Regions from separate parts of the Streptomyces sp. NPDC086766 genome, predicted to be linked through region 1. Evidence: predicted binding sites of a transcription regulator. Region 1 holds the regulator's gene; the other holds the start of a gene.

What was found. The regulator HrcA, encoded in region 1, represses chaperone genes, less so after heat shock. The targets are predictions, from matches to a motif close to TTNGCACTCNGNNNNNCNGAGTGCNAA.
Region 2: the regulator HrcA is predicted to act here: its motif matches at 6,620-6,646, upstream of groL (chaperonin GroEL).

The regions. Positions count from the first base shown of each region.
Region 1 covers NZ_JBIVBI010000001.1:89,990-104,907, forward strand. Annotated here, with positions in the region: gene hemW (radical SAM family heme chaperone HemW) at 161-1,393, shown strand; gene ACIPM1_RS00390 (DUF3097 domain-containing protein) at 1,455-2,255, opposite strand; gene ACIPM1_RS00395 (MBL fold metallo-hydrolase) at 2,288-3,013, opposite strand; gene hrcA (heat-inducible transcriptional repressor HrcA) at 3,207-4,223, shown strand; gene dnaJ (molecular chaperone DnaJ) at 4,224-5,357, shown strand; gene ACIPM1_RS00410 (nitronate monooxygenase) at 5,501-6,589, shown strand; gene ACIPM1_RS00415 (16S rRNA (uracil(1498)-N(3))-methyltransferase) at 6,586-7,326, shown strand; gene ACIPM1_RS00420 (VOC family protein) at 7,343-7,735, shown strand; gene ACIPM1_RS00425 (hypothetical protein) at 7,871-8,446, shown strand; gene ACIPM1_RS00430 (S41 family peptidase) at 8,658-11,825, shown strand; gene ACIPM1_RS00435 (HIT domain-containing protein) at 11,868-12,221, shown strand; gene ACIPM1_RS00440 (ribonuclease Z) at 12,228-13,160, shown strand; gene ACIPM1_RS00445 (adenosine deaminase) at 13,206-14,198, shown strand; gene ACIPM1_RS00450 (MFS transporter) at 14,227-14,918, opposite strand, start outside.
Region 2 covers NZ_JBIVBI010000011.1:127,344-142,261, reverse strand. Annotated here, with positions in the region: gene ACIPM1_RS21140 (DUF3263 domain-containing protein) at 36-275, shown strand; gene otsB (trehalose-phosphatase) at 348-1,223, shown strand; gene ACIPM1_RS21130 (trehalose-6-phosphate synthase) at 1,300-2,739, opposite strand; gene ACIPM1_RS21125 (glucosyl-3-phosphoglycerate synthase) at 2,822-3,766, opposite strand; SAM riboswitch class I at 3,935-4,103, shown strand; gene thrC (threonine synthase) at 4,121-5,404, shown strand; gene ACIPM1_RS21115 (MoaD/ThiS family protein) at 5,401-5,676, shown strand; gene ACIPM1_RS21110 (cold-shock protein) at 6,107-6,310, shown strand; gene groL (chaperonin GroEL) at 6,770-8,392, shown strand; gene ACIPM1_RS21100 (NADH:flavin oxidoreductase) at 8,602-9,729, shown strand; gene ACIPM1_RS21095 (hypothetical protein) at 9,748-10,332, opposite strand; gene murQ (N-acetylmuramic acid 6-phosphate etherase) at 10,404-11,339, opposite strand; gene ACIPM1_RS21085 (MurR/RpiR family transcriptional regulator) at 11,514-12,446, opposite strand; gene ACIPM1_RS21080 (hypothetical protein) at 12,503-12,883, shown strand; gene ACIPM1_RS21075 (DUF4031 domain-containing protein) at 12,942-13,220, shown strand; gene ACIPM1_RS21070 (GNAT family N-acetyltransferase) at 13,202-14,269, opposite strand; gene ACIPM1_RS21065 (hypothetical protein) at 14,280-14,918, opposite strand, start outside.

The sequences.
Region 1 (14,918 bases):
GAGCTTGGCGTCAGCGACCACGGGCAGGCGCCCAGGCGTGACTGGCCGAGGGTGCGCAGCGCCCTGGTCTACGAGCGCTGCGGAGCGAGAGCCGTAGAGCCGGCGCCTCGGAGTGGGCGCCCGGCCCGGGACCCGGCGCCGGTGCTGGACAATGGAGGACATGCCTTCCGCACTTCCCGACGGCGAGCCCGTCCCCGAGGACGGCGCGCTGCCCGCGCGGGTGCTCGCCGGGGCCGCCGACCGGCCCCTCGGGTTCTACCTGCACGTGCCCTACTGCGCGACCCGCTGCGGCTACTGCGACTTCAACACCTACACCGCCACCGAGCTGCGCGGCACCGGCGGCGTGCTCGCCTCCCGGGACAACTACGCCGGGACGCTGACCGACGAGATCCGCCTGGCCCGCAAGGTCCTCGGCGACGATCCGCGCGAAGTCCGTACGGTCTTCGTCGGCGGCGGCACGCCCACCCTGCTGGCCGCGGACGACCTGGTGCGGATGCTGCGGGCGATCCGCGACGAGTTCGGTCTCGCGCCCGACGCCGAGGTGACGACGGAGGCCAACCCCGAGTCGGTCGACCCGGCGTATCTGGCGGCCCTGCGGGAGGGCGGCTTCAACCGGATCTCCTTCGGTATGCAGAGCGCCCGGCAGCACGTGCTGAAGGTCCTCGACCGCACGCACACCCCGGGCCGCCCCGAGGAGTGCGTCGCCCAGGCCCGCGCGGCGGGCTTCGAGCACGTGAACCTCGACCTGATCTACGGCACCCCCGGAGAGTCGGACGACGACTGGCGGGCCTCCCTGGACGCGGCCCTGGGCGCCGGCCCCGACCACGTCTCGGCGTACGCCCTGATCGTCGAGGAGGGCACGCAGCTCGCCCGCCGGATCCGCCGCGGCGAGATCCCGGGGACCGACGACGACGTGCACGCCGACCGCTACCTGATCGCGGAGGAGACGCTCTCCGCGGCGGGCTTCGCGTGGTACGAGGTCTCCAACTGGGCCACCTCCGAGGCGGCCCGCTGCCTGCACAACGAGCTGTACTGGCGGGGCGCCGACTGGTGGGGCGCGGGCCCCGGCGCGCACAGCCACGTCGGCGGCGTGCGCTGGTGGAACGTCAAGCACCCGGGCGCCTACGCCGCCGCCCTCGCCGGGGGCCGCTCCCCGGGCGCCGGCCGCGAGCTCCTCGCGGACGAGGACCGCCGGGTGGAGCGGATCCTGCTGGAGCTGCGGCTGCGCGAGGGCGTACCGCTGTCCCTGCTGCGGGAGGCGGGACGCGCGGCCTCCCGCCGCGCGCTGTCCGGCGGTCTGCTGGAGCCGGGGCCGTACGAGGCGGGACGCGCGGTGCTCACCCTGCGGGGCCGGCTGCTGGCCGACGCGGTGGTGCGCGACCTGGTGGACTGAGGGGCCGGACCCCGGCGGCCGCGGCGAGGGCTCCGCGTGCCTCGGCGAACGGTCACGTGCCTCAGGGCACGGTCACGTGGTCGATGAGACGCTCGACACACCCCAGCAGATCCGGCTCCAGGTCCCGGTACGAGCGGACCCGGGAGAGGATCCGCTGCCAGGCGGCGCCCGTGTTCTCCGGCCAGCCGAGAGCCCGGCACACGCCCGTCTTCCAGTCCTGCCCGTGCGGGACCCGGGGCCAGGCGTCGATGCCCACGGAGGACGGCTTCACGGCCTCCCAGACGTCGATGTACGGATGGCCCACGACCAGCGCGTGCTCGTCGGTCACCGACTCGGCGATGCGCCACTCCTTGCTGCCCGGCACCAGGTGGTCCACCAGGACGCCCAGGCGGGCGTCGGGGCCGGGTGCGAAGTCCGCCACGATCGACGGCAGGTCGTCCACGCCCTCCAGGTACTCGACGACCACGCCCTCGACGCGCAGGTCGTCGCCCCACACCTTCTCGACGAGTTCGGCGTCGTGCCGCCCCTCGACGTAGATCCGCCCGGCGCGGGCCACCCGCGCGCGGGCGCCGGGCACGGCGACCGAACCGGACGCCGTACGGGTGGGCCGCACCGGCCCCGACGCCGGCTTCACCAGCGTCACCGCGCGGCCCTCCAGCAGGAAGCCGCCCGGCTGGAGCGGGAAGACCCGGTGCTTGCCGAAGCGGTCCTCCAGCGTCACCGTGCCCGCCTCGCAGCCGACCACCGCCCCGCAGAAACCCGTCCCCGGCTCCTCCACCACCAGACCCGGGTCCGCCGGCACCTCCGGCGCGGGCCGGGACTTCTTCCACGGCGGGGTCAGGTCGGCGGAGTACTGGCGCATTCGAATGACGATAGGGAGAACCCCGCGGGCGATCAGCGCGACACGCCGAAACGTCGGGCCAGGGCGTCACGCTGCGCCCGGACGAACGCCGCGTCCACCACCCCGCCGTGACCGGGCACGTACAGCGCGTCCTCGCCCCCCAGTTCCAGCAGCCGGTCCAGGGCGGCGGGCCACCGGGAGGGCACGGCGTCGGGACCGGCCTGCGGCTCCCCGGACTCCTCGACCAGGTCGCCGCAGAAGACCACCGCCGGGTCGCCCGGCACCACGACGGCGAGGTCGTGCCGGGTGTGCCCCGGGCCGACGTCGTGCAGCAGCACCTCCCGGCCGCCCTTCAGCTCGACGACGGCCTTTCCCCACACACCCTCCCGGGGAGAGACCAGGGTGTCCGCCGCCACCTCGGCCGCCCCGCCCTCCAGCCCGTTGCGCACCGCGTCCGCGCACAGCTCCGCGCGCCCGTCCTCGAACACCGCGCGGGAGCCGCCCGCGGCGAAGACGTGGGCGCCCGCGAACACGGCCGCGCCGAAGACGTGGTCGAAGTGCGGATGCGTCAGTGCGAGAAACCGCACACGGCCGCCGGCCAGCCGCTCCGCCTCCCGGCGCAGCCGGACCCCCTCCGCCAGGCTCGACCCGGCGTCGACCATCAGCGCGCCGTCCTCGCCGAGGACCAGGCCCACCGTGCAGTCCCACACCGGAAGGCGGCGGCGGCCGACCCCCTCCGCCAGCCGTTCCCACCCCAGCTCTTCCCAAGTCACCGTCATACGGCGACGCTAGCCGCGAGGGCCGCCGGGGCCCAGCCGCGGCGGCCCTCGCGGCACGACCTCGCAGGCCGTAGCCGGACCGGCCTTGCCGCGGGCGTACCCGACGGCCGTACACTGGGCCGGGTAAAGCTGGCACTCGTATGCGCCGAGTGCCAGGCAAGGAGCCGCGGGACGACTTCTGGAGGTGTGCGCGATGCTCAGCGAACGAAGGCTTCAGGTGCTGCGCGCCATCGTCCAGGACTACGTGGGCACCGAGGAGCCGGTGGGCTCCAAGGCCCTGACCGAGCGGCACAACCTCGGTGTCTCGCCCGCCACGGTCCGCAACGACATGGCGGCCCTGGAGGACGAGGGCTACATCGCCCAGCCGCACACCAGCGCCGGACGCATCCCCACCGACAAGGGGTACCGCCTCTTCGTCGACAAGCTGGCCGGGGTCAAGCCGATGACCGCGCCGGAGCGCCGGGCGATCCAGAACTTCCTCGACGGCGCCGTCGACCTCGACGACGTGGTCGCCCGCACGGTGCGGCTGCTCGCGCAGCTGACCCGGCAGGTCGCCGTCGTGCAGTACCCCTCGCTGACCCGCTCGACCGTGCGGCACGTGGAACTGCTGTCGCTCGCGCCCGCGCGTCTGATGCTCGTGCTGATCACGGACACCGGCCGGGTCGAGCAGCGGCTGGTCGACTGCCCGGCCCCCTTCGGCGAGACGTCCCTGGCGGACCTGCGCGCGCGGCTGAACAGCCGGGTCGCCGGCCGCCGTTTCGCGGACGTGCCGCAGCTCGTCGAGGACCTGCCGGACGCCTTCGACGTCGAGGACCGGGGCACGGTCTCGACGGTGCTGTCCACCCTCCTGGAGACCCTCGTGGAGGAGAACGAGGAGCGGCTGATCATCGGCGGCACCGCCAACCTGACCCGCTTCCCGCACGACTTCCCGCTCACCATCCGGCCCGTCCTCGAGGCGCTGGAGGAGCAGGTGGTGCTCCTGAAGCTGCTGGGCGAGGCGAAGGATCCGGGCATGACGGTGCGCATCGGTCACGAGAACGCCTACGAGGGACTCAACTCCACATCCGTGGTGTCGGTGGGCTACGGTTCGGGCGGCGAGGCAGTCGCCAAGCTCGGCGTGGTCGGACCGACCCGCATGGACTACCCGGGAACGATGGGAGCGGTACGCGCAGTGGCACGGTACGTCGGACAGATCCTGGCGGAGTCCTAGGTGGCCACGGACTACTACGCCGTACTCGGCGTGCGTCGCGACGCGTCGCAGGAAGAGATCAAGAAGGCCTTCCGGCGGCTCGCGCGCGAGCTGCACCCGGACGTCAACCCGGATCCGAAGACCCAGGAGCGGTTCAAGGAGATCAACGCCGCCTACGAGGTGCTGTCGGACCCGCAGAAGAAGCAGGTCTACGACCTCGGCGGCGACCCGCTCTCGCAGGCCGGCGGCGGTGCGGGCGGCTTCGGCGCGGGCGGCTTCGGGAACTTCTCCGACATCATGGACGCGTTCTTCGGCACGGCGTCGCAGCGCGGGCCGCGCTCGCGCACCCGCCGGGGCCAGGACGCCATGATCCGGCTGGAGATCGAGCTGGACGAGGCGGCCTTCGGCACCACCAAGGACATCCAGGTCGACACGGCCGTCGTCTGCAACACCTGCAACGGCGAGGGCGCGGCCCCGGGCACCACCGCCCAGACCTGCGACATGTGCCGCGGCCGCGGTGAGGTCTCGCAGGTCACCCGGTCCTTCCTGGGCCAGGTCATGACCTCGCGCCCGTGCCCGCAGTGCCAGGGCTTCGGCACCGTCGTGCCCACCCCGTGCCCGGAGTGCGCGGGCGACGGCCGGGTGCGGTCGCGCCGCACCCTGACGGTGAAGATCCCGGCCGGTGTCGACAACGGCACCCGCATCCAGCTCGCGGGCGAGGGCGAGGTCGGGCCCGGCGGCGGCCCCGCCGGCGACCTCTACGTCGAGATCCACGAGTTGCCGCACCAGACCTTCCAGCGGCGCGGCGACGACCTGCACTGCACGGTCACCATCCCGATGACCGCGGCGGCCCTCGGCACCAAGGTGCCGCTGGAGACCCTGGACGGCATGGAGGAGGTCGACATCCGCCCGGGCACCCAGTCCGGCCAGTCGATCCCGCTGCACGGCCGGGGCGTCACGCACCTGCGCGGCGGCGGCCGGGGCGACCTCGTGGTGCACGTCGAGGTGCAGACCCCGACCAAGCTCGACCCCGAGCAGGAGCACCTGCTGCGCGAACTCGCCAAGCTGCGCGGCGAGGAACGGCCCCAGGGCCAGTTCCAGCCGGGGCAGCAGGGCCTGTTCTCCCGGCTGAAGGACGCGTTCAACGGGCGCTGAGGCGACTCCGTCCACGGGGCGCTGAGCCGGCACCGTTTCCGGCTCTGTTCCGGCCTCTCCGGCCGCCCTCCCGGCCGTCCGCCCGGACCGCCGGGAGGGCGGCCGGATGCGGTGCGGTGGGCGGGACGTGACACCATGCGGGCATGTCCACCGCACTGACCGATCTCTTCCCGTATCCGATCGTGCAGGCCCCCATGGCGGGCGGAGTCTCCGTACCGCGGCTCGCCGCCGCCGTGTCCGACGCCGGCGGGCTCGGGTTCCTCGCCGCGGGCTACAAGACCGCCGACGGGATGTACCAGGAGATCAAGCAGCTGCGCGGACTGACCGACCGCCCCTTCGGCGTGAACCTGTTCGTGCCGCAGCCGGAGCACGCCGAGTCCGGCGCCGTCGACCTCTACGCCCACCAGCTGGCCGGCGAGGCCACCTGGTACGAGACCGAACTCGGCGACCCGGAGAGCGGACGCGACGACGGCTACGACACCAAGCTCGCCGTGCTCCTGGACAACCCCGTGCCGGTGGTCTCCTTCCACTTCGGCGTCCCCGCCCCCGAGGTGGTGGACGCGCTGCACCGCGCGGGCACCTTCGTCCTCGTCACGGCGACCACCGCCGAGGAGGCGCTCGCCGTGCGGCAGGCGGGCGCGGACGTGGTGATCGCGCAGGGTGTGGAGGCCGGCGGCCACCAGGGCAGCCACCGCGACCTGCCCGAGAACGGCTGCCCCGGCACCGGAGTGCTCGCGCTCGTCGCACAGGTCCGCGAGACGGTGGACATCCCGGTCGTCGCCGCGGGCGGCATCATGCGCGGCAGCCAGATCGCCGCCGTCCTCGCGGCGGGCGCGAGCGCCGCCCAGCTGGGCACGGCGTTCCTCGCCACCTCCGAGTCCGGCGCGCACGCCCTCCACAAGGCGGCGCTGACCGACCCCGTCTTCCCCCGCACGGAGCTGACCCGCGCCTTCTCCGGACGCCCGGCGCGCGGCCTGGTCAACCGCTTCCTGCGGGAGCACGGCCCCTACGCGCCCGCCGCCTACCCCGACCTCCACCACCTCACCGCGCCGCTGCGCAAGGCGGCCGCGAAGGCGGGCGACGCGCAGGGCATGGCGCTGTGGGCCGGGCAGGGCCACCGCATGGCCCGCGGTCTGCCCGCCGGGCGGCTGGTGGAGGTGCTGGCGGCCGAACTGGACGCCGCCCGGGCGGCGTTGTCGGGCTTCCCCACGAGCGGAGGTGAGGTGCGATGACCGCGCCGGTGTTCGTCGTCGACCAACTCGACCGGATCGGGCCGGAGTTCGTGCTCGACGGCCCCGAAGGGCGGCACGCGGTCTCCGTCAAGCGGCTGCGCCCCGGGGAGGACGTCATCCTCACCGACGGGCGCGGGCGCTGGGCCGAGGGCGTGGTGAAGGCCGCCGAGGGCAAGGACCGGCTGGTGGTCACGGACCTGGAGTCCGTGACCGAGGAACCCGCCCCGTCCCCCCGGATCACCGTCGTCCAGGCGCTCCCGAAGGGCGACCGGGGCGAGCTGGCCGTGGAGACCATGACCGAGGTCGGCGTCGACGCGATCGTGCCGTGGGCCGCCTCCCGCTGCATCACGCAGTGGAAGGGCGACCGTGGGCTGAAGGCGCTCGGCAAGTGGCGGTCCACCGCCCGCGAGGCCGGCAAGCAGTCCCGCCGGGTGCGCTTCCCCGAGGTCGCGGACGCGGCGACGGCCCAACAGGTCGCCACCCTGCTCGCCGGCGCCGACTTCGCCGCCGTGCTGCACGAGAGCGGCGAGGAGCCGCTGGCCACCACCGCCCTCCCCACCGCCGGTGAGATCGTCCTCGTCGTCGGGCCCGAGGGGGGCGTGTCCCCGGAGGAGCTGGAGCTGTTCGCCCGGGCGGGCGCGAGGCCGTACCGGCTCGGGCGTAGCGTGTTGCGCACCTCGACCGCCGGTACGGCGGCGGCCGCCCTGCTCCTGGGCCGCACCGGCCGGTGGTCCTGACCCGGAGGGGGATCCCGTGGAACTGGCACAGGTCCGGCTGCTCGTCGGCGACTTCGCCGCCTGCTACCGCTTCTACGCCGACGTGCTCGGCCTGAAGCCGCAGTCGGGGGCGATGGAGGGGCCGTACGAGAAGTTCAGTCCGGCCACCGGGTCCGCGGGCATCGCCCTCCAGGACCGGGCGATGATGGCCGGGATGCTGGGCGAACTGGGCGAGGAGGCCAACGGGCACCGCTCCCTGGTGGTGCTGCGCGTGGACGACCTCGACGCGACCTGCGCCCGGATCACCGCCCGCGGCGGGACCGTGCTGCACGGCCCGGCCCCGCTGACCGACCGGATGCGCGTGGCCCACCTCAAGGACCCCGAGGGCAACCTCGTCGAACTCCAGGAGTGGCTGCTGCTGCGCGGCTGACCGCGCGGGTCCGGCACGGTGCCGCGCGGGCCGGCCGTGCAGCGAGGTGGGGCCACGCACCCGAGGGGGCGGGCGGCGCGCGTGTGGCCGTATGCGCTCTACCGCGCGGGGCGGGCCGGTGGCAGGCTGCCGTGCATGGGGGTACCGAGGCGTATCGGGCAACGGCCGCGCGGGCGGCGGGTGATGGCCGTGGCGGGGCTCGCGGCGGTCGCCGTGGGCGGGGCCGTCGCGTGCGACCCCGGCGGGCTGAACTCCGCCGCGGTGGCGTACACGACCGACAAGACCGCGACCGCGGAACTGAACCGGCGGCACGCCGCCGTGCGCTGGCTGACCTGCACGGCCGGCTACGAGGGCGGGGACAAGGCGCGGACCCCGGGGACGCGGGCGCCCTCGGCGTCCGTGACCACCGTCGCCACCGTCGACTGCCAAGGGCGGACGAAGGACGGCCGGAGGATCACCGTCACCGGCAAGGTGACCCGCGCCGTCGACGGCGCCTGCGTGCGCGGGAACCTGACCGCGAAGGTGGGCGGCAAGGTGTGGTTCCACGTGGACGGGCTCGGCGACTGCGACGCCGCCCCCGGCCCGACGTACGCCCCGCCCGTCACCCACCGCCCCACCCGCGACGGTCCCGGGCCGACGGTCACGGTGACCGTCACCAGGACCCTGTGGTGCAAGGGCGACCCCACCTGCTGGCCCGTCGAGGGCAAGTGAGGCCGCACCCTTCCCGCGTCGGTCCGCCCCGCGCGGAGCCGACGTGCGGGGGAAGTGATCGAAACCCCTGTCCACGGATGCCGTGGCTGCGTAGGGTGATCGGGTGACTCAGCCCACATCGTCAGCAAAGGCGTCGTCGTCTGCGTCGTCCGCTCCGCCGGCCGCCTCCGCCGCGTCGGCGTATCTCCGGTTCCCGCACCTGCACGGCGGGTTGGTCGCCTTCACCGCCGAGGACGACGTGTGGCTCGCGCCCCTCGACGGCGGCCGCGCCTGGCGGGTCAGCGCCGACAACGTGCCGGTGACCCACCCGCGCATCTCGCCCGACGGCGCCACCGTCGCCTGGACCTCCACCCGCGACGGGGCCCCCGAGGTGCACGCCGCCCCCGTCGACGGCGGCCCCGCCCGGCGCCTGACGCACTGGGGCAGCCGGCGGACCCAGGTGTGCGGCTGGACCCCGGACGGCGAGGTCCTCGCGATCAGCACCCAGGGCCAGGCGAGCCTGCGCCGCACCTGGGCACGGGCCGTCCCGCTCGACGGGGGACCGGCCACCACCCTGCCCTACGGCCCCGTCGGCGACGTCGCCCACGGCCCGCACACCGTGCTGCTGTCCGCGCCGATGGGCCGCGAGGCGGCCTGGTGGAAGCGCTACCGCGGCGGCACCGCGGGCAAGCTGTGGATCGACCCCGCCGGCGACGGCGAGTTCGTACGGCTGCACGAGGACCTCGACGGCAACATCGAGTGCCCGGTGTGGGTGGGCGAGCGCCTGGCCTTCCTGTCCGACCACGAGGGCACCGGAGCGCTGTACTCCTCCCTCGCCGACGGCTCCGACCTGCGCCGGCACACCCCCCTCGACGGTTTCTACGCCCGGCACGCGGCCGGCGACGGCAGCCGCGTCGTCTACGCCAGCGCCGGTGAGCTGTGGCTGCTGGACGACCTCGACGGCGCCGAGCCGCGCCGCCTGGACGTCCGGCTCGGCGGCCCGCGCGTCGACCTCCAGCCGCACCCGGTGAGCGCCGCCCGCTGGTTCGACCACGCCTCGCCCGACCACACCGCGCGCGGCAGCGCGGTGGCCGTGCGCGGCGCCGTCCACTGGGTCACCCACCGCTCCGGCCCGGCCCGCGCGCTCGCCGCGCGGCCCGGGGTGCGGGCCAGGCTGCCGCGCACCTTCCGCGCGGACGGCGAGGAGTGGGTGGTGTGGGTGACGGACGCCGAGGGCGAGGACGCCCTGGAGTTCGCGCCCGCCACCGGCGTCGCCGTCGGCGCGACCCCGCGCCGGCTCGCCGCCGGGCAGCTCGGCCGCGTCATGGAGCTCGCCATGGCCCCCGACGGCAGCCGTGCCGCCGTCGCCTCGCACGACGGGCGGCTGCTGCTCGTCGAACGGGAGACGGGGGAGGTGCGCGAGGTCGACCGCAGCGAGGACGGCGACGTCGGCGACCTCGCCTTCTCGCCCGACTCCGGCTGGCTCGCCTGGTCGCACCCCGGCCCCCGGCCGCTCTGCCAGCTGCGGCTCGCCAACACCACCGACCTGTCGGTCACCGAGGCGACTCCGCTGCGCTTCCAGGACTACGCGCCCGCGTTCACCCTCGACGGCAAGCACCTGGCCTTCCTCTCCAGCCGCTCCTTCGACCCGGTCTACGACGAGCACGTCTTCGACCTGGCCTTCGTGGAGGGCTGCCGCCCGCATCTGATCACCCTGGCGGCGACCACGCCGTCCCCGTTCGGGCCGCAGCGGCACGGGCGCTCCTTCGAGGCCCCGGACAAGGACGAGACGCCCGAGAGCGAGGGCACCCCGGCCACCCGCATCGACCTGGAGGGCCTGGCCGACCGGATCGTGCCGTTCCCCGTCGAGGCCGCCCGCTACTCCACCCTGCGCGCCGCCAAGGACGGCGTGCTGTGGCTGCGGCACCCGGTGCGCGGCGTCCTCGGAGCCACCCGCGCCACCCCCGACGACCCCGATCCGAAGACCGAGCTGGAGCGTTACGACCTCGCCCAGCAGCGCCTGGAGCACCTCGCCGCCGACGCCGACCACTTCGAGGTCAGCGGCGACGGCAAGCGGGTCCTGCTGTGGACCGACGGCAAGCTGAAGGTCGTGCCCAGCGACCGGCGCGCCTCGAACGACGACGACAGCGACTCGAACATCACCGTGGACCTCGGCCGGGTCCGGCAGACCGTCGATCCGGCAGCCGAGTGGCGGCAGATGTACGAGGAGACCGGCCGCCTGATGCGGGACCACTTCTGGCGGGCGGACATGGGCGGCGTCGACTGGGACGGCGTCCTCGGCCGGTACCGCCCGGTCCTCGACCGCCTCGCCACCCACGACGACCTGATGGACCTGCTGTGGGAGGTGCACGGCGAGCTCGGCACCTCCCACGCCTACGTCATGGCGGACGGCGGCTACGGCCGCGGGCCCCGGCAGGGGCTGCTCGGCGCGGACATCTCCCGCCACGAGGACGGCAGTTGGCGCATCGACCGGATCCTGCCCGCGGAGACCTCGGACCCGGACGGGCGCAGCCCGCTCGCGGCGCCCGGGGTCGCGGTGCGCGCCGGGGACGCGATCGCCGCGGTGGGCGGGCAGCCGGTCGACCCGGTGACCGGGCCCGGCCCGCTGCTGGTCGGCACGGCCGGCAAGCCCGTCGAGCTGACCGTCTCGCCGTCCGGCGGGGGCGAGGCGCGGCACGCGGTGGTGGTGCCCCTCGCGGACGAGGAGCCGCTGCGCTACCACGCGTGGGTGGCCGACCGCAGGGCCTACGTCCACGAGAAGTCCGGCGGACGCCTCGGCTATCTGCACGTGCCCGACATGCAGGCGCCCGGCTGGGCGCAGATCCACCGCGACCTGCGCGTGGAGGTGGCCCGCGAGGGGCTCGTCGTCGACGTGCGGGAGAACCGCGGCGGCCACACCTCCCAGCTGGTCGTGGAGAAGCTGGCCCGGCGGATCGTCGGCTGGGGCGTGCCGCGCGGGATGCGGCCGTACAGCTACCCGCAGGACGCGCCCCGCGGTCCCGTGGTCGCGGTCGCCAACGAGTTCTCCGGCTCCGACGGCGACATCGTCAACGCGGCGATCAGGGCGCTCGGCATCGGCCCGGTGGTCGGCACCCGCACCTGGGGCGGCGTCATCGGCATCGACAGCCGCTACCACCTGGTCGACGGCACGCTGATCACCCAGCCCAAGTACGCGTTCTGGCTGGAGGGCCAGGGCTGGGGCGTGGAGAACCACGGCGTGGACCCGGACGTCGAGGTGGTGCAGCGCCCGCAGGACCACGCCGCCGGGCGGGACGTCCAGCTCGACGAGGCGATCGCGCTGGCGCTGGCCGCGCTGGAGGACAACCCGGCGAAGACGCCGCCGGACTTGCCGGAGCCCGGCCGGCGCACGGCTCGATAGCATGCCCCCGTACGCGATCAACCGGCGTGAGGAGGCACCCGTATGGCAGGGGAGCCGCAGGACGACTGCCTGTTCTGCAAGATCGTGGCGGGGCACGTCCCGGCGACGATCGTCCGTGAGACCGAGACGACCGTCGCCTTCCGTGACATAAATCCCCAGGCGCCCACCCACGTCCTGGTGATCCCCAAGGCGCACCACAAGGACGCCGCCGCGCTCGCCGCCGCCGACCCGGCCGCGGCGGCGGACGTCCTGCGGGAGGCGGAGGCCGTCGCCGCCGAGGACAAGCTGGAGAGCTACCGCATCGTCTTCAACACCGGCCACGGCGCCGGGCAGACGGTCTGGCACGCGCACGCCCACGTCCTCGGCGGCCGCGGCCTCGAGTGGCCCCCCGGGTGAGGTGCCGTGTCCGTCCGTGAACTGGTCGTCCTCGGCACCGCCAGCCAGGTCCCGACCCGCCACCGCAACCACAACGGCTACCTGCTGCGCTGGGACGGCGAGGGCATCCTGTTCGACCCCGGCGAGGGCACCCAGCGTCAGATGGCGCGCGCCGGGGTCGCGGCGCACGACCTGAACCGGATCTGTGTCACCCACTTCCACGGCGACCACTGCCTGGGCCTGCCCGGGGTCGTCCAGCGGATCAACCTCGACCAGGTGCCGCACGAGGTGACCGCGCACTACCCGCGCTCGGGGCAGCGGTTCTTCGACCGGCTCCGGTACGCCACCGCCTACCGGGAGACCGTCCCGCTCACCCAGGCGCCGGTCGACGCCGACGGCGACCTGGCGGTGACCCCCGCGTACACCCTCCAGGCCCGCCGGCTCTCCCATCCCGTCGAGTCGTTCGGCTACCGGCTCGTCGAGCCCGACGGGCGCCGCATGGTGCCCGAGCGGCTCGCCGCGCACGGGATCAAGGGGCCGGACGTGGGCCGCATCCAGCGCGAGGGGACCCTGGGCGGGGTTCCGCTGGAGGCGGTGAGCGAGGTGCGGCGCGGGCAGCGGTTCGCGTTCGTCATGGACACCCGGCTGTGCGACGGCGTGTACGCCCTCGCCGACGGCTGCGACCTGCTCGTCATCGAGTCGACCTTCCTCGACGAGGAGGAGGGACTCGCCGTGGAGCACGGCCACCTGACGGCGGGCCAGGCGGCGCGGGTGGCCCGCGAGGCGGGCGTACGGCATCTCGTGCTGACCCACTTCAGCCAGCGGTACTCCGAGCCTGGGGGCACCTCCCGGACGGAGTCTGGGGGAGAGTTCGAACGGCAGGCGCGGGCGGCCGGGTTCGAGGGGGAGCTGACCGTGGCGCACGACCTGCTGCGGGTGCCGGTCCCGAAACGGCGCTGAACCGGATGTTCCGTATCGCCCGCCGGACGCCCGTACGATGCTGCGATGCCCCTCCCCAAAGCTGAACTGCACCTCCACATCGAAGGCACCCTCGAACCCGAGCTGGCCTTCGGCCTGGCCGCCCGCAACGGCGTCGCGCTGCCCTACGCCGACACCGACGCGCTCCGCGAGGCGTACCGGTTCGAGGACCTCCAGTCCTTCCTGAACCTGTACTACGAGCTGATGGCCGTGCTGCGCACCGAGCGGGACTTCGAGGACCTCGCCGACGCCTACCTCGCCCGCGCCGCCGCGCAGGGAGTGCGGCACGCGGAGATCTTCTTCGACCCGCAGGCGCACCTGGCGCGCGGCGTGGAGATGGGCACGGTCGTCGAGGGGCTGTGGCGGGCGCTGGGCCGCAGCGAGCGCAGCCACGGCGTCTCCACCCAGCTGATCATGTGCTTCCTGCGCGACGAGTCCGCGGAGTCGGCGATGCGCACGCTGGACGCCGCGAAGCCCTACCTCGACCGCATCGTGGGCGTCGGCCTGGACTCGGCCGAGGTCGGCCACCCGCCGGTGAAGTTCCGCGAGGTGTACGAGGCCGCCGCCGCCCTCGGGCTGCGGCGCGTGGCGCACGCCGGCGAGGAGGGCCCGCCGGAGTACATCACCGAGGCGCTGGACGTGCTCGGCGTGGAGCGGGTCGACCACGGCCTGCGCTGCATGGAGGACCCCGCGCTGGTCGCCCGGCTGGTCCGGGACCGCATCCCGCTGACGCTGTGCCCGCTGTCCAACGTCCGCCTGCGCACGGTCGACACCCTCGCCGACCACCCGCTGCCCGCGATGCTGGACGCGGGCCTGGTCTGCACGGTCAACTCCGACGACCCGGCCTACTTCGGCGGCTACGCGGGCGACAACTTCGACGCGGTGCGCCGGACCCTGGGCCTGACCGAGGACCGCCTGCGGGAGCTGGCCCGCAACTCCTTCGCCGCCTCCTTCCTGGAGCACGACGAGGAGCGGCGGCAGCGCTACCTCGCCGAGGTGGAGGCGTACGCCTTCCCGTAGGCGAGGTTCGCTCCGGGGCGGCCCGGGGTCAGCGGACGCCGGCGCCCGGCGCGCCCGCCGTGGCGTGCCGCGGCCCCGCGGTGCCGTAGGCGGGCCGCACGGGTGCGGCGGTGCCGTCCACCGCGATCTCCACCACCGGCTGCTCCGGGGCGCCGATCTGCGGCACCGCGCCCGAGGGGGCACCGGCGGAGGCGGCGACCACGGCGGCCGGGGTGCCGCCGCGGCGGCGGACCGTGCCGGGCAGCAGCGCGCGTCCGCCCGTGTGCAGGGCCACCGCGGTCATCGGCAGCGCGATCACCAGCAGCCCGACGGCCAGCACCGAGCCCATCACCGGGAACCCGGCCCGCGCGGACAGCACGCTGCCGGCCAGCGGACCCGCGGCCGTGCCCAGCGAGGAGGCCGAGCCGACGAGCACCGCCCAGCGGCCGCGCGGGTCGAGGGAGGCGGCGAGGCCGATCAGGTACGACAGGACGATCGGGTAGAGCGTGTTCCAGGAGATCTCGCCGGTCGCGAAGGACGTCAGATCGGTCGCGGACGCGCTCAGCACGATGCAGCCCGCGATGAGCGCCGTGCCCGCGCCGACCGGCAGCGCCCGGCCGAGGCGCGGACCGAGCGCCCCGGCCCCGATCACCCCGAGCAGTCCGGCGCCGAGCGACACCGCGAACACCGCGCCGACGGTGACCTCGCCCAGGTGCGCCTGGGTCAGGCCGATGCGGCCGC
Region 2 (14,918 bases), on a different contig from region 1:
GTCTCGCTGTCGGTGGTGGCGGTTACCGTGCCGGTATGGACGACGACCAGGACGTGCTCGGCCGGCGGGAGCGGGACATCCTCGCCCTGGAGCGGCGCGGGTTCCCCGGACCCGGCGCCAAGGAGCGGGCCATCCGCGAGGAGCTGGGCCTGTCCCCCGTCCGCTACTACCAGCTCCTCAACGCCCTCCTCGACGACACCCGCGCGCTCGCCCACGACCCGGTCACGGTGAACCGCCTGCGCCGGGTGCGGGAGGCCCGCCGCGGCGAGCGCTGAGAGCGGGGGCGGGACCGGCCGGGACCGGGGCGTCGAGGAGTGCGTCCGGCCCCGCGTGGATAGGTTCGCCGTATGGGCAGCCAGGACAGTCACGCAGCAGACTCGACCACCCCCACCCCCTCCCTGCCGACGCCCGCCACGCAGGCCGGGCGGGACGGGCTCGCCGCGATCCTCGCGCGACCCCGGAGCGCGGTGATCGCACTCGACTTCGACGGCACGCTCGCGCCGATCGTGCCGGACCCGGACCAGGCCCGGGCGCACCCGGAGGCGGTGCCCGCGATCGCCGCGCTCGCCCCGAAGGTGGCCGCCGTGGCGGTGGTCACCGGCCGTCCGGCCGACGTCGCCGTGCGGCACGGCGGCTTCGCGGGCGTACCCGGCCTGGAGCATCTCGTCGTCCTCGGCCACTACGGCGCCGAGCGCTGGGAGGCGGCCACCGGCACCGTCACCGCCCCGCCCCCGCACCCCGGCGTCGCCGCCGTCCGCGCCGAACTGCCGGGGCTCCTCGACCGCGTCGGCGCCGGACACGGCACCTGGGTCGAGGAGAAGGGCCGGTCCGTCGCCGTGCACACCCGCCGCGCCGACGACCCGCAGGCCGCCTTCGAGCTGCTCCGCGACCCGCTCACCGACCTCGCCGCCCGGCACGGCCTGATCGTCGAGCCCGGCCGCATGGTCCTGGAGCTGCGCCCGCCGGGCATGGACAAGGGCGTCGCCCTCCTCGACTGCGTCCGTGACGTCGCCGCCACCTCGGTCCTCTACGCCGGTGACGACCTGGGCGACCTGTCGGCCTTCGCCACGGTCGACAAGCTCCGCTCCGACGGCGTGCCGGGCCTGCTGGTGTGCAGCGGCAGCAGCGAGGTGACGGAACTGGCGGAGCGGGCCGACGTGGTGGTGGACGGCCCGGCCGGGGTCGTGGCCCTGCTGCGGGACCTGGCGGAGAAGCTGGACTGAGCTCCGTCGCCGGACCGGCTCTCGGCGCGCTGGGCCCGATCCTCCGACCGGCCCCGGCGGCCGTCCCCGCCCCGGTTCAGTCCGGTCGGCCGTTCAGCTCGGTCAGCTGGTCCAGGAACCACTGGGCGGGCGGCAGCGCGGTGGCCGCCGCGGCCAGCCGCTTGGAGCGCTCCGCGCGCTCGTGCGCCGGCATGGTCAGGGCCTCGTGCAGGGCGCGGGCCGTGCCGGTCACGTCGTAGGGGTTGACGACGACCGCGTCCTCGCCGAGCTCCGCGTACGCCCCCGCCTCCCGGGAGAGCACCAGCGCGCACCCGGCGTCGGAGACGACGGGCACCTCCTTGGCGACCAGGTTCATGCCGTCCCGGATGGGGTTCACCAGGGCCACGTCGGCGAGCCGGTACGCGGCGAGCGAGCGCGCGAAGTCGTCCCGGACGTGCAGCACGACCGGGGTCCACCCGGGCGTGCCGAACCGGTCGTTGATCTCCTGGGCCACCCGCTGGACCTCGGCGGTGTAGTCCCGGTAGACGGCGAGGTCCTGCCGGGAGGGGTAGGCGAAGGCGAGGTGCGTCACCCGCTCCCGCCACTCGGGGCGGTCCTCCAGCAGCTGCTCGTAGGCCAGCAGCCCCCGCACGATGTTCTTCGACAGCTCGGTGCGGTCCACGCGCACGACGGTGCGGCGCGGGGCCCCGTCGGGGGCCGTGCCGATCTCCTCGCGCAGTGCCGCCATCCGCTCGTCGACGTCGGCGCGGTGCGCCCGCTCCCGAAGGAACTCGGCGTCCGCGCCGAGACCGTGCACCCCGACCCGGGTACCGCCGAGCCCGTCGACGAGCGCATCGCAGCAGCCGGTGAACGCGTCAGCCCACCGCCGGGTGAGGAAGCCGAGGCGGTCCGCGCCCAGCATCCCGCGCAGCACCTGCTCGGCGATGTCGTCGGGCAGCATCCGGAAGTAGTCCACCGGCGCCCACGGCGTGTGCGAGAAATGGCCGATCCGCACGTCCGGCCGGAAGTCGCGCAGCATCCCCGGGACCAGCGTCAGGTGGTAGTCCTGCACCACCACGGCCGCCCCCTCGGCGGCCTCCTCCGCCAGCGCCTCGGCGAAGGCCAGGTTGTACGCCTCGTAGGACGCCCACTGCCGGCGGAACTCCGCGTCGAAGACCGGCTCGAGCGGCGTCTGGTAGAGCATGTGGTGGACGAACCAGAGCACCGAGTTGGCGATGCCGTTGTAGGCGTCGGCGAAGACCGCCGCGTCGATGTCGAGCATCCGGACCTGCTGCCCGCCGGTCGCGTCGGACGGCAGCCTGCGGCCTCCCTCGAAGCGGCGGGCCGCCTCGCGGTCGGCGTCGCCGAGCGCGGCGCACACCCACACCGCGCCCGCCTCGGGGCCGATCGCCGACAACCCGGACACCAGCCCTCCGCCTCCGCGTCGGGCCCGCAGCGAACCGTCCTCGAGCAGCTCGTACGAAACCGGGCCGCGATTGGACGCGACCAGCACCTCGGCACCGTGCGTAGAAGCCATACGCCTCAACCTAGCCCGGCCCTCAAACGCTCAAACGTACGGTTCCGCTTGGTGGGTGGCCGTATACGGCCGGGACGATGTTTCACGCCACCTTCCGGGCGGCGTACTCCGCTATCTCGATCATCGGCGGCCGCTCCTCGGTGTCCACCGGGTACGTCCGCGGCTCGAAGCCCTCCTCGCCCCGCTCGAACTGGGTGAGGGCGGGCCGGATCAGATGGCCGCGGGCCAGCCGGAGCTGGGCGGTGCGGTAGATCGCGGCGGCCATTCGGCCGAGCGCCTGCCCGTCCTGGTGCCGGTGCCTGCGCACACCGACGTCCACCTGGGCGAGCGCGTCCAGGCCGACCAGGTGCAGCGCGTCGACCAGCATCCCCAGTTCGACCCCGTACCCGACCGGGAAGGGCAGCTGTTCGAGCAGCGAGCGGCGGGCCGCGTACTCGCCGCCGAGCGGCTGCACGAAGCCGGCCAGCTGCGGCCAGTGCATGTTGAGCAGCGGGCGAGCCATCAGCTCGGTGACCCGGCCGCCCTGCCCCGCGGCGCCGCCCAGCGGGCGGTCGTACATCGCCTTCACCAGGTCGACGTCCGGGTCGGTGAGCAGCGGGCCGACGATCCCCGTGACGAAGTCGGAGGAGAACTCCCTCAGGTCGGCGTCGACGAAGCAGACGATGTCCCCCTCGGTGGCGAGCAGCGAGCGCCACAGCACCTCGCCCTTGCCCGGGACGGCCGGGATGCGCGGCAGGACGTCGTCGCGGTGGACGACCCGGGCGCCCGCGGCGGCGGCCACCTCGGACGTGCGGTCGGTGGAGCCCGAGTCGACGACGACGATCTCGTCGACGAGCGGGGCCTGCCGCATCAGGTCGTGACGGATCACGGCGACGATCTCGCCGACCGTCTCCTCCTCGTTGAGCGCGGGCAGCACGACGCTGACCGACGAGCCGCTCGCGCGCTTGGCGGCCAGGATCCGGTGCAGCGGGCGATCGGTCACGGACCAGGAGCGTGTCCTCAGCCAGCCCTCGACTTCTTCCAGCACGGTCGGCGGCTCCTCACTGATTCGGATCACGGGACGGATCACACGGGTCCTGTGCTCCGTCTCGCGGTTCGGACGACTATCTCAACTGTCCTGGCCTTCGGTTACAGTCTTGAACAACGCGGATGACCATCGCATGTCGGGGGTCGCCGCCGCTCAACAACCGCATACCGCTCATCCAGAGGGGCAGAGGGACACGGCCCGATGAAGCCCCGGCAACCCTCCAGCCGGTTCTCGTATCCATCGCTGTGCGCGCACAGCGATCGTCACCGCGAGGCTCCCGGCTAGGGAAGGTGCCAAATCCGTCTCACGGCGAGATGCGTCGTGAGGAAGATGAGGAGAAAGGGCCTCGCCTCCATGGCTGTGCAGACTGTTGCAAGCAGCACCGACTCCACCGTCGACCTCGGTCCCGCCGCGGCCTTGAGCTGCCGTGAGTGCGGCCACCGGGTGCCGCTCGGCCCGGTCTTCGCCTGCGAGGAGTGTTTCGGCCCGCTGGAGATCGCCTACGACTTCTCGGCGTACGACACCGAGGAGCTGCGCAAGCGGATCGAGGCGGGCCCCGCGAACATCTGGCGCTACGCGCCGCTGCTGCCCGTCCCCGCCGACGTGGCGACCAAGCCGAACCTGAACCCGGGCTGGACCAAGCTGGTGCAGGCCGACAACCTGGCCCGCGAGCTCGGCGTGACCGGCGGGCTGTACGTCAAGGACGACTCCGGCAACCCGACGCACTCCTTCAAGGACCGGGTCGTCGCCCAGGCCCTGGAGGCCGCCCGCGCCTTCGGCTTCACCACCCTGTCCTGCTCCTCCACCGGCAACCTGGCCGGCGCCGTCGGCGCCGCGGCCGCCCGCGCCGGCCTCCGCTCCTGCGTGTTCATCCCGCACGACCTGGAGCAGGGCAAGGTCGTCATGGCCGCGGTCTACGGCGGCGAGCTCGTCGGCATCGAGGGCAACTACGACGACGTGAACCGTTTCTGCTCCGAGCTGATCGGCGACCCGGCCGGCGAGGGCTGGGGCTTCGTCAACGTCAACCTGCGGCCGTACTACGCCGAGGGCTCCAAGACGCTGGCGTACGAGATCTGCGAGCAGCTCGGCTGGCGGCTGCCGGACCAGATCGTCGTCCCGATCGCCTCCGGCTCGCAGCTCACGAAGATCGACAAGGGCCTCCAGGAGCTGATCGCGCTCGGTCTGGTCGAGGACCGGCCGTACAAGATCTTCGGCGCCCAGGCCCAGGGCTGCTCCCCCGTGTCCACCGCCTACAAGGCGGGCCACGACGTGGTCCGCCCGCAGAAGCCGGACACCATCGCCAAGTCCCTCGCCATCGGCAACCCGGCCGACGGCCCGTACGTCCTGGACATCGCGCGCCGCACCGGCGGCGCCGTGGAGGACGTGACCGACGAGCAGGTGGTGGACGCCATCAGGCTGCTCGCCCGGACCGAGGGCATCTTCGCGGAGACGGCGGGCGGGGTGACGGTGGGCGTCACGCGCAAGCTGATCGAGAACGGTGTGCTGGACCCGGCGAAGACCACCGTCGTCCTGAACACCGGGGACGGCCTGAAGACCCTGGACGCGGTGGCGGGCACCGGCCTCACCGCGACCATCCGCCCGAACCTGGACTCCTTCCGAGAGGCTGGCCTCGCATGAGCGTGACCGTTCGCATCCCCACCATCCTGCGCACCTACACCGGCGGCCGGGCCGAGGTGAACGCCGACGGCGCGACCCTCGGCGAGGTCATCGCCGACCTGGAGAAGAACCACACCGGCATCGCCGCGCGCGTCCTGGACGACCAGGGCAGGCTGCGCCGCTTCGTCAACGTCTACGTCAACGACGACGACGTCCGGTTCGAGCAGGGCCTGGAGACGGCCACCCCGGAGGGCGCGGGCGTGTCCATCATTCCGGCGGTCGCCGGCGGCTGATCATTACCTTCGGTAACCGCCGTCACCGAGAGTTCATCGAATTGCCCCCTCCGTAAGAGAAGCGGAGGGGGCAATTCAGCGTGATTGAGCGCGGTACAGTTGGGGAACGCGTCGCTGATCCGAAGATCGTTGGCCCTGGAAACCTGCCGCACCGGCGACAAGAAGTAGCCAAACTGTGCGGGGCTTTTGCGTCATACGCTCCCTTTGCCCGGTCCGACTTGACCTGAATTCGGGCGAATTCTCGGGAGATTCCGGATCGGTCGTGCCCAGATTTCTCGTCCGACTGACCTGTTGCAGACGGCAGTTGAACGGATACATTCAGCCGCGGTCGACGCGTTCCGGCGCACGCCCCCAATCCATGGGGGCGGAGGTCTGACCCGGATCCGCGAAGTGTGGATCTGTGCAAGGGCCAGTAATAGGGGAGTTAGGCATGGCTCAGGGCACCGTCAAATGGTTCAACGCGGAGAAGGGGTACGGCTTCATCGCGGTCGACGGTGGTGCGGACGTCTTCGTCCACTACAGCGCGATCCAGATGGACGGCTACCGCACGCTGGAAGAGGGCCAGCGGGTCGAGTTCGAGATCTCGCAGGGCCAGAAGGGTCCGCAGGCCGACATGGTCCGCGTCACGGCCTGAATCGCGCGACCACCGCAAGCGACGTTCTTCTGATCGAAGGGCCCGCGCCCCGAGGTGCACACCTCGAGGGGTGCGGGCCCTTCGGCGTGCCCGCCCTCCGCTCCGGTGCGGCGGCGCGCCCGTGTTCGCGCGCGGCTGAGCCCCCCCCGCACCCCCGTAGGCGCTTGCGCCCACCCGTCGCCCGACCATCGCCCCTCAACGAGCCCGCTTCGCGGGCGCTTGCTCCCAGCCGTCGCCCGACCGCCACCCCTCGACGAGCCCGCTTCGCGGGCGCTTGCACTCTCGGGTGCCGAGTGCTAATCATTGGCGTTAGCACTCTGAAGGTGAGAGTGACAACGAAGGACCGGGTCGGTGAGGCCACGGACCGGGTGGGGCAAGGAACCTCCGGTCGGGGCCGTCCGTCGCGGGCGCGGGCGCGGTCCGAAGTAATCACCCCCAGTCCTGGAGGGACCACTTCACATGGCCAAGATCATCGCGTTCGACGAGGAGGCGCGGCGAGGCCTCGAGCGCGGCATGAACCAGCTCGCGGACGCCGTCAAGGTGACCCTCGGCCCCAAGGGCCGCAACGTCGTCCTCGAGAAGAAGTGGGGTGCCCCCACGATCACCAACGACGGTGTCTCCATCGCCAAGGAGATCGAGCTCGAGGACCCGTACGAGAAGATCGGCGCCGAGCTGGTCAAGGAAGTCGCCAAGAAGACGGACGACGTCGCCGGTGACGGTACGACCACCGCGACCGTTCTCGCCCAGGCCCTGGTCAAGGAAGGCCTGCGCAACGTCGCCGCCGGCGCCAACCCGATGGCGCTGAAGCGCGGTATCGAGAAGGCCGTCGAGGCCGTCTCCGCCGCCCTGCTCGACCAGGCCAAGGAGGTCGAGACCAAGGAGCAGATCGCCTCCACCGCCTCCATCTCCGCCGCCGACACCCAGATCGGCGAGCTCATCGCCGAGGCCATGGACAAGGTCGGCAAGGAAGGCGTCATCACCGTCGAGGAGTCGCAGACCTTCGGTCTGGAGCTCGAGCTCACCGAGGGCATGCGCTTCGACAAGGGCTACATCTCCGCCTACTTCGCCACCGACATGGAGCGTATGGAGGCGGCGCTCGAGGACCCCTACATCCTCATCGCCAACTCCAAGATCTCCTCGGTCAAGGACCTGCTCCCGCTCCTCGAGAAGGTCATGCAGTCGGGCAAGCCGCTGCTGATCATCGCCGAGGACGTCGAGGGCGAGGCCCTGTCGACCCTGGTCGTCAACAAGATCCGCGGCACCTTCAAGTCCGTCGCCGTCAAGGCCCCGGGCTTCGGCGACCGCCGCAAGGCCATGCTCGGCGACATCGCCATCCTCACGGGCGGCGAGGTCATCTCCGAGGAGGTCGGCCTCAAGCTGGAGAACGCGAGCCTGGACCTCCTGGGCCGCGCCCGCAAGGTCGTCATCACCAAGGACGAGACCACCATCGTCGACGGCGCCGGCTCCCCGGAGCAGGTGCAGGGCCGCGTGAACCAGATCCGCGCCGAGATCGAGAACAGCGACTCCGACTACGACCGCGAGAAGCTGCAGGAGCGCCTGGCGAAGCTCGCCGGCGGCGTCGCGGTCATCAAGGCCGGCGCCGCCACCGAGGTCGAGCTCAAGGAGCGCAAGCACCGCATCGAGGACGCCGTCCGCAACGCGAAGGCGGCCGTCGAGGAGGGCATCGTCGCCGGTGGTGGCGTGGCCCTGCTGCAGGCCTCCCAGGTCTTCGAGAAGCTGGAGCTCCAGGGCGACGAGGCGACCGGCGCCAACGCCGTGAAGCTCGCGCTGGAGGCCCCGCTCAAGCAGATCGCCGTCAACGGTGGTCTCGAGGGCGGCGTCGTCGTGGAGAAGGTCCGCAACCTGACCGTCGGCCACGGCCTGAACGCCGCGACCGGCGAGTACGTCGACATGATCGCCGAGGGCATCATCGACCCGGCGAAGGTGACCCGTTCCGCGCTGCAGAACGCCGCCTCCATCGCCGCGCTGTTCCTCACCACCGAGGCCGTCATCGCCGACAAGCCGGAGAAGGCCGCCGCGCCGGCCGGCGGCGGCATGCCGGGCGGTGACATGGACTTCTGATCCTTCCGAGGATCGGTACCGTCCTTCACGTACCGAGGGCGGCGTCCCCTGTTCCGACAGGGGGCGCCGCCCTCGGGCGTGTTCCGGGTCACAGGTGTGCCGGGCCGGAATTCCGGGCCGGGGCGGCGGGGTTGACGTCGGTGCGTGCAGTTCATGCGCGTGCACATACCATCCGGTACCCGACTGCTCTGCAAGAGGAGACCCCCCGCATGACCGTCACCGCCACCGAGTCCGCCTCCCGCGCGGCCAGGATCCTCTCCCGCCCCGTCACGCTGAACGGCCTGACCGTCCCCAACCGGATCGTCATGGCGCCGATGACCCGGATGTTCTCGCCCGGCGGCGTCCCCGGCGAGGACGTGCTGTCGTACTACGCCCGCCGCGCCGCCGCGGGCGTCGGCCTGATCGTCACCGAGGGCACGTACGTGGGGCACGACTCGGCCGGCGGCAGCAGCCGCGTGCCCCGGTTCCACGGCGAGGAGCAGCTGGCCGGCTGGGCGAAGGTCGCCGAGGCGGTGCACCAGGCGGGCGGCACCATCGTGCCGCAGCTGTGGCACATCGGCACGGTCCGCAAGCAGGGCCAGAACCCCAACCCGGACGCCCCCTCCCACGGCCCCTCCGGGCTGCGCGTGGACGGCACCGAGGACGCCACGCCCATGACCCGGGCCGACATCGACGCCGTCATCGGCGCCTTCGCCCAGGCCGCGGCCGACGCCGAGCGCATCGGCTTCGACGGCGTGGAGCTGCACGGCGCCCACGGCTATCTGCTCGACCAGTTCCTGTGGGCCGGCACCAACCGCCGCACCGACGCCTACGGCGGCGACCCGGTGGCCCGTACGCGGTTCGCCGCGGAGATCGTCGCGGCGGTGCGCGAGCGGGTGTCGCCCGAGTTCCCCGTCCTCTTCCGCTACTCGCAGTGGAAGCAGGAGGCGTACGACGCGCGCCTGGCCGAGACCCCGGAGGAGCTGGAGGCGATCCTCACCCCGCTCGCCGCGGCCGGCGTGGACGTCTTCCACGCCTCCACCCGCCGCTACTGGCTCCCGGAGTTCGAGGGCTCGGACCTCAACCTCGCGGGCTGGACGAAGAAGCTGACGGGCAAGCAGGTCGTCTCCGTCGGCTCGGTCGGCCTCGACGGCGACTTCATCAAGGCGTTCCAGGGCGAGGGCGCGGCCGTGGGCAGCCTGGACAACCTGCTGGACCGTATGGAGAACGACGAGTTCGACATGGTGGCCGTGGGCCGCGCGCTGCTCCAGGACCCCGAGTGGGCGGCGAAGGTCCTCGCCGGCCGCCTCGACGAGCTGCAGCCCTACGACGCCGCGGCGCTGAAGACGCTGAGCTGACGCGGCGCCGGACGGCTCCTAGGCGTTCCCCATCGGCTCGATGTCCACCCGTACCGGGGTGCCCCACATCCGCACCACCTCGTAGTCGGTGAACTCGTGCACGAGCCGGTAGGCCATGGCGGCGCGCGGGGCGCGGCGCTGGGCGTTGACGAACGCCTCGGCCTCCCGCCGGTCCCGGCGCGGCGTCCCGCACAACCGCCACTCCCGCCCGTTCCACAGCTCCGGCAGCCACCGCTGCTGGGGCTGCGGACGGTCGGCGCGGACGCCGTAGCGGGAGGGGGTGCGCTCCACGGGCCCGGCGGCGGGACGCTCGTACGCCGGATAGGCCTCGTTCACCTGCGACCGGCGGGCGGCCCGCCGCCGGGTCTCGCAGAGCAGGCACAGATCCGGGGCGCCCTCGTCCACCGGACCGTTCGGGTGCTCGGGGCACCGGGTCGCGGGGGCGGCTGCGCCGACGCTCTCCTCCAGCAGATCGAGCGCGCGCCGCACGTCCGCCCTGATCTCGTGCAGCTTGGCGTCGGCCGTGTCGGCACCGAGCGCCTCCCCGTGCTCCCCGAGCAGACGGAGAGCACGGCCGAGGGCGGTGAGCTGGGCGTGGTTCATGGAGCCAGTGTGCGCAATCCGGGTGCCGGTGGGCCACAGAGGCGGCTTGTCGGACCCTGACCCGGGGCCCCTCAGCCCCGTGCCGCCTCCAGGGCCGCGCGCAGGTGGCCGTCGGAGTCGCGCAGGAGGCGGGCGGCCGTGGGGGCGTCGGCTCCGGTCAGAAGGGTCAGGATCGCGTTCTTCACCTCGCCGTCGGTGGCGGCCAGGGCGCGTTCGATCTCGGCGTCCGGGGCGCCCGTGGCGAGGGCGACGATGCGGCGCGAGCGGGCCCGCAGCTTCTCGTTGGAGGCTCGTACGTCGACCATCAGGTTTCCGTAGGTCTTGCCCAGGCGGATCATCGTGATCGTCGAGATCATGTTCAGGACGAGTTTCTGGGCGGTGCCCGCCTTCAGCCGGGTGGAGCCGGTGAGCAGTTCCGGGCCGACGACGATCTCGATGCCGTGCTCGGCGGCCGCCGCCAGCGCGCTGTCCGCGTTGCAGGCCAGGCCGATCGTCAGCGCGCCCCGCGCCCGGGCGTGCTCGACCGCGCCGATGGCGTACGGGGTGCGGCCGGAGGCCGAGACGCCGACCACCGTGTCGTCGGGGGTGAGGCCGAGCGCGTCGAGGGCCTCGACCGCCAGGTCCCGGGAGTCCTCGGCGCCCTCGACCGAGGTCACCATGGCCTCGGGGCCGCCCGCGATCAGGCCGGTGACCCGCGCGGGGTCCGTGTTGAAGGTGGGCGGGCACTCGGAGGCGTCCAGGACGCCGAGGCGGCCCGCGGTGCCGGCGCCGGCGTAGATCAGCCGGCCGCCCCGCGCCATCCGCTCGGCCACCGCGTCGATGGCGGCGGCGATCTGCGGCAGCCGCTCGGCCACGGCCGCGGGCACGGTCGCGTCCTCGGCGTTCATCAGCCGGGCGATCTCCCGCGTGGGCAGCCGGTCGATCTCGGACAGCTCAGGACGGAACGCCTCGGTCGTCAGCGCCTCCAACTCGGCGCGCAGCTCACGGTAGTGGGGCGTGGAGGTCATGGGAGCGGCTCTCTCCAGTGCTTTCCGGTGCGGGTGGTGCGACGCCGCCGGGGCGGCAGGACGGGCGGACGGCAGGGCGCAGGACGGCGCCTCGCGGGCGGTCTCCCGGAGGGCGGACGCGGACCGTCCCCGGGCGGTCGCCCCTCCGTCCCACGACGGCCGGTCGCGGCAGGTCTACCGCGACGAGCTGCGGTGCCGGTGGGCCAGCGCCTCGTAGGAGGCGGCGAGCGCCGGTGCGGCCGTCTCGTAGGTCCGCTGTGCCACGCCCACGAACAGGCAGTCCACAACGAGCAGTTGGCTGGTCCGGGACGACATCGCCGCCGGGCGCAGCTCGCTCTCGCGGGCCGTCGAGGTGGTCAGGACGTGGTCGGCGTACTGGGTGACGGGCGCGTCGGGCCGGCCGGTGACGGCGATGGTGGTGGCGCCGTGCTCGAAGGCGACGCGCAGCGGTTCGATGACGTCGCCGGTCGAGCCCGAGTGGGTGATCGCGATCGCCACGTCCCCCGCGCGCAGTTGCACGGCGTTGGTGACGGCGAGGTGCGGGTCGCTGTGCGCGTGGGCTATGAGCCCTATGCGCAGCAGTTTCTGGGTGAGGTCCTGGGCGACCAGGCCGGAGGCGCCGATGCCGTACACGTCGGTGCGGCGGGCGGCGGCCAGCGCGGTGACGGCCGCCCCGAGCTGCACGGTGTCGAGCCCGGCGGCGGTGTCGGCGAGGGTCTGCTGCTCGTCGTAGGCGAGCTTGGCGACGACGTCGGCGATCGGGTCGTCCACCGCGATGTCCGTGGTGATCGCGGGCGCGCGGCCGGACTGCTGCTGGGCGGCGAGCCCGGCGAGGGCCAGGCGCAGGTCGCGGTAGCCGGGGTAGCCGAGCAGGCGGGCGGTGCGCACGACGGTGGCCTCGCTGGTGCCGGTGAGCTCGGCGAGACCGGTGACCGTGAGGGCCGCGCAGCCGGCCGGGTCGCTCGCCACGGCCTCGGCGACGCGCTGCATGGAGCGGGTCATCGTGGGGGCGAGGGTGCGGACCTTGGCCGCGAGCGCGGCGGGCGCGGGGGGCCCGCCGCCCGGGGCGCTCCCGCTTGCGAAAATTTCCTTCACGTCCTGGGTCACATGATGAAAGATATTTTCGTTCCAGTGGCGCGGTCAAGAGTGCGCACAATGGAGGCATGGACCCCATCAGCCCCTTGGAGCAGGCCCTGCACGCCGCCCGCGCCCTCGTCCTCGCCGATCTGGTCGCGGGGGAGGTCGCCGAGGCGGACGTCGTCTCACTGGTGGAGGAGTCCGTGGTGCAGCGCCGCTGGTGGGTGGAGCAGTGGCCGGACGGCGCGGCGTACGTGGCCGGGCTGGTCGCGCAGGACGTCCAGGACGCGCTGCTGGAGCGGTACGGCCGCTGGCCGCTGTGCCCGGTGTGCGGCGGCGGCGACCCGCACGCGCTGGACGTCGAACCGGAGCTGGGTCCCGACCCGCACTGGGTGTGCTCCCAGGCGGGGGTGAAGGTCGCGCCGGTCGGGGCCCTCGGGCGGGCGCTCGGCGGGCCGTCGTCATGAGGGCGGCCGGCCCGGCGGTGGTGCCGCGGGCAGCGAGCGGGCGCCCGGCGGTGGCCCGGTGACCGTCTACATCGATCCGCCGATCTGGCCCGGCCACGGCCGGATGTGGTCCCACCTCGTCAGCGACGTCTCCTACGACGAGCTCCACCGCTTCGCCGAGCGCCTGGGCGTCCCGCGCCGTGCCTTCGAACGCGACCACTACGACCTCCCGTCCCACCGCCACGCGGACGCGGTCGCGGCCGGAGCGGTCGAGGTCAGCAGCCGCGAAGTGGTGCGGCTGCTGTACGCGTCCGGGCTCCGCCGCCCCAAGGGCCGTGCTCAGTCGCGCAGTTCGTAGGCGAAAAGTTCCCCGTCCGTGCCCACCCGGGTGAACCCGGCGCGTCCGAGGACCCGTTGCGAGGGGAGGTTGTCCCGTTCGACGGTGGCGAACAGCACCCGGACCTCGTCCCGGGCCCGCGCCCACGCCGTCAGGGCCCGCAGCGCCTCGGTGGCGTGGCCGTTGCCGCGGGCGGCCACGGCGAGGTCGTAGCCGATCTCGACCCGGCCCTCCTCGTCCGGAGGTCCGTGGAAGCCCATCCCGCCGACCGCGCGGCCGTCCTCCCGCCGCACCAGGACGAACATCCCCCACTCCGGCCGGTGCAGCCCCGCCTCGTACGCCTTCGCCACCATCCCGGCGGCCCCCCTGGTGCCCTGGAACGGGCCGTCCTCCACCCACGGGAAACCGCCGTCCCCGCCGGCGCTCAGGTCGCGGGCGGCGGCCGGGGTGACGCCCTCCAGGGTGAGCCCCTCGGCGGGGATCGCGAGCGGGTTGCTCCACTTCCACCCGGTGACCGGGGCGCGGCCGGGCAGTTCTGCGCGGCCGGTGGCCCACAGCAGGGTCGCCCAGGGCTCCGCGCCCGGCTGCACGTGCGGGAAGAGGCGGGTGAGCACGTCCTCGCACAGCTCCGCGGGCGGCTCGTAGGGCAGGCCCAGCCCCTGGGCGATGTCGTGCGTGTGCAGCAGCACCTCTGCCACGCCCATCGCGGCGAAGCCCTCGCGGTTCGCGCTGCGGAAGGGGTACGGGTGGAAGGCCCGCACCTGACGCGGAGTGGTGCGGACGGCGGCGGCGAGCAGGGTGCCGGTGGCCTCGATCACGTCCAGGGCGCCCGCGTTGTCGGTGCCCTCGTCGAGCGTGATGTCGAAGGGGACGTACGCGGACTGAGCCCGCCCGGCCAACTGCCCGGCGTAGGCGATCAGATCGCTCGCGATGTGCTCGGCGGTCCGCCGGCAGCTCCACTCCAGCCGCCCGGCCGGTACGCCGTCCCAGTCCCGGTCCGTCGCCGTCCGCAGCAGCGCCACGGCGCCCGCGACGGCCGCCTCCACCTGTTCCCCGCCCCATGCACGCATGGGCCGCAGCCTATGCACCGGGCCGCTCCGGAAGCGACAGCATTTCCAGCTCGCCGGCGAGGTTGTACCGGGCCGTCGGCTCCCACGCCCGCCGCCCGTGCGGGGTCCTGAACAGGCTGGGCAGCGCGAGGAGTTCGCGCAGGACCGCGGAGCGGCCGGTGCGGAAGGCGTCGCCGGGCACGAAGTGGTACTCCTCGCGCACGGCGGCGGTGTAGGCGGCGTACGCGGACGGCGGCGCGGCGAGGATCGCCAGGTCGGCGTCGCACAGGACCTGGCCGTTCCGGTCGTCGTCGGCCGGGTCGTGGGTGACGGTCAGCCGCACCAGCCGGGCGGCCTCGGCGGTCTTCCCCGCCGGGACGCCGGCCTCGGCCAGCGCGCGTTCGGCGAGGCGGGCCGAGCGCTCCTCGTTCTCGGACCGGTCCGGGAGGTACACCGCGTCGTGGAACCAGGCCGCGAGGCGGACCACGTCCGGATCGTCCGCGTGCGCCTCCAGTACGTCGATGTGGTCGAGGACCGCGGTGAGGTGCGTGAGCGTGTGGTAGTGCCGCTGCGGCTCCCGCCAGCGCGCGAGCAGGTTGTCGGCGTACGGCGCCGGGTCGGGACCGCCGCCGGGGCCGCGGGCGTTCTCCAGGGCGCGGGCGAAACGGTC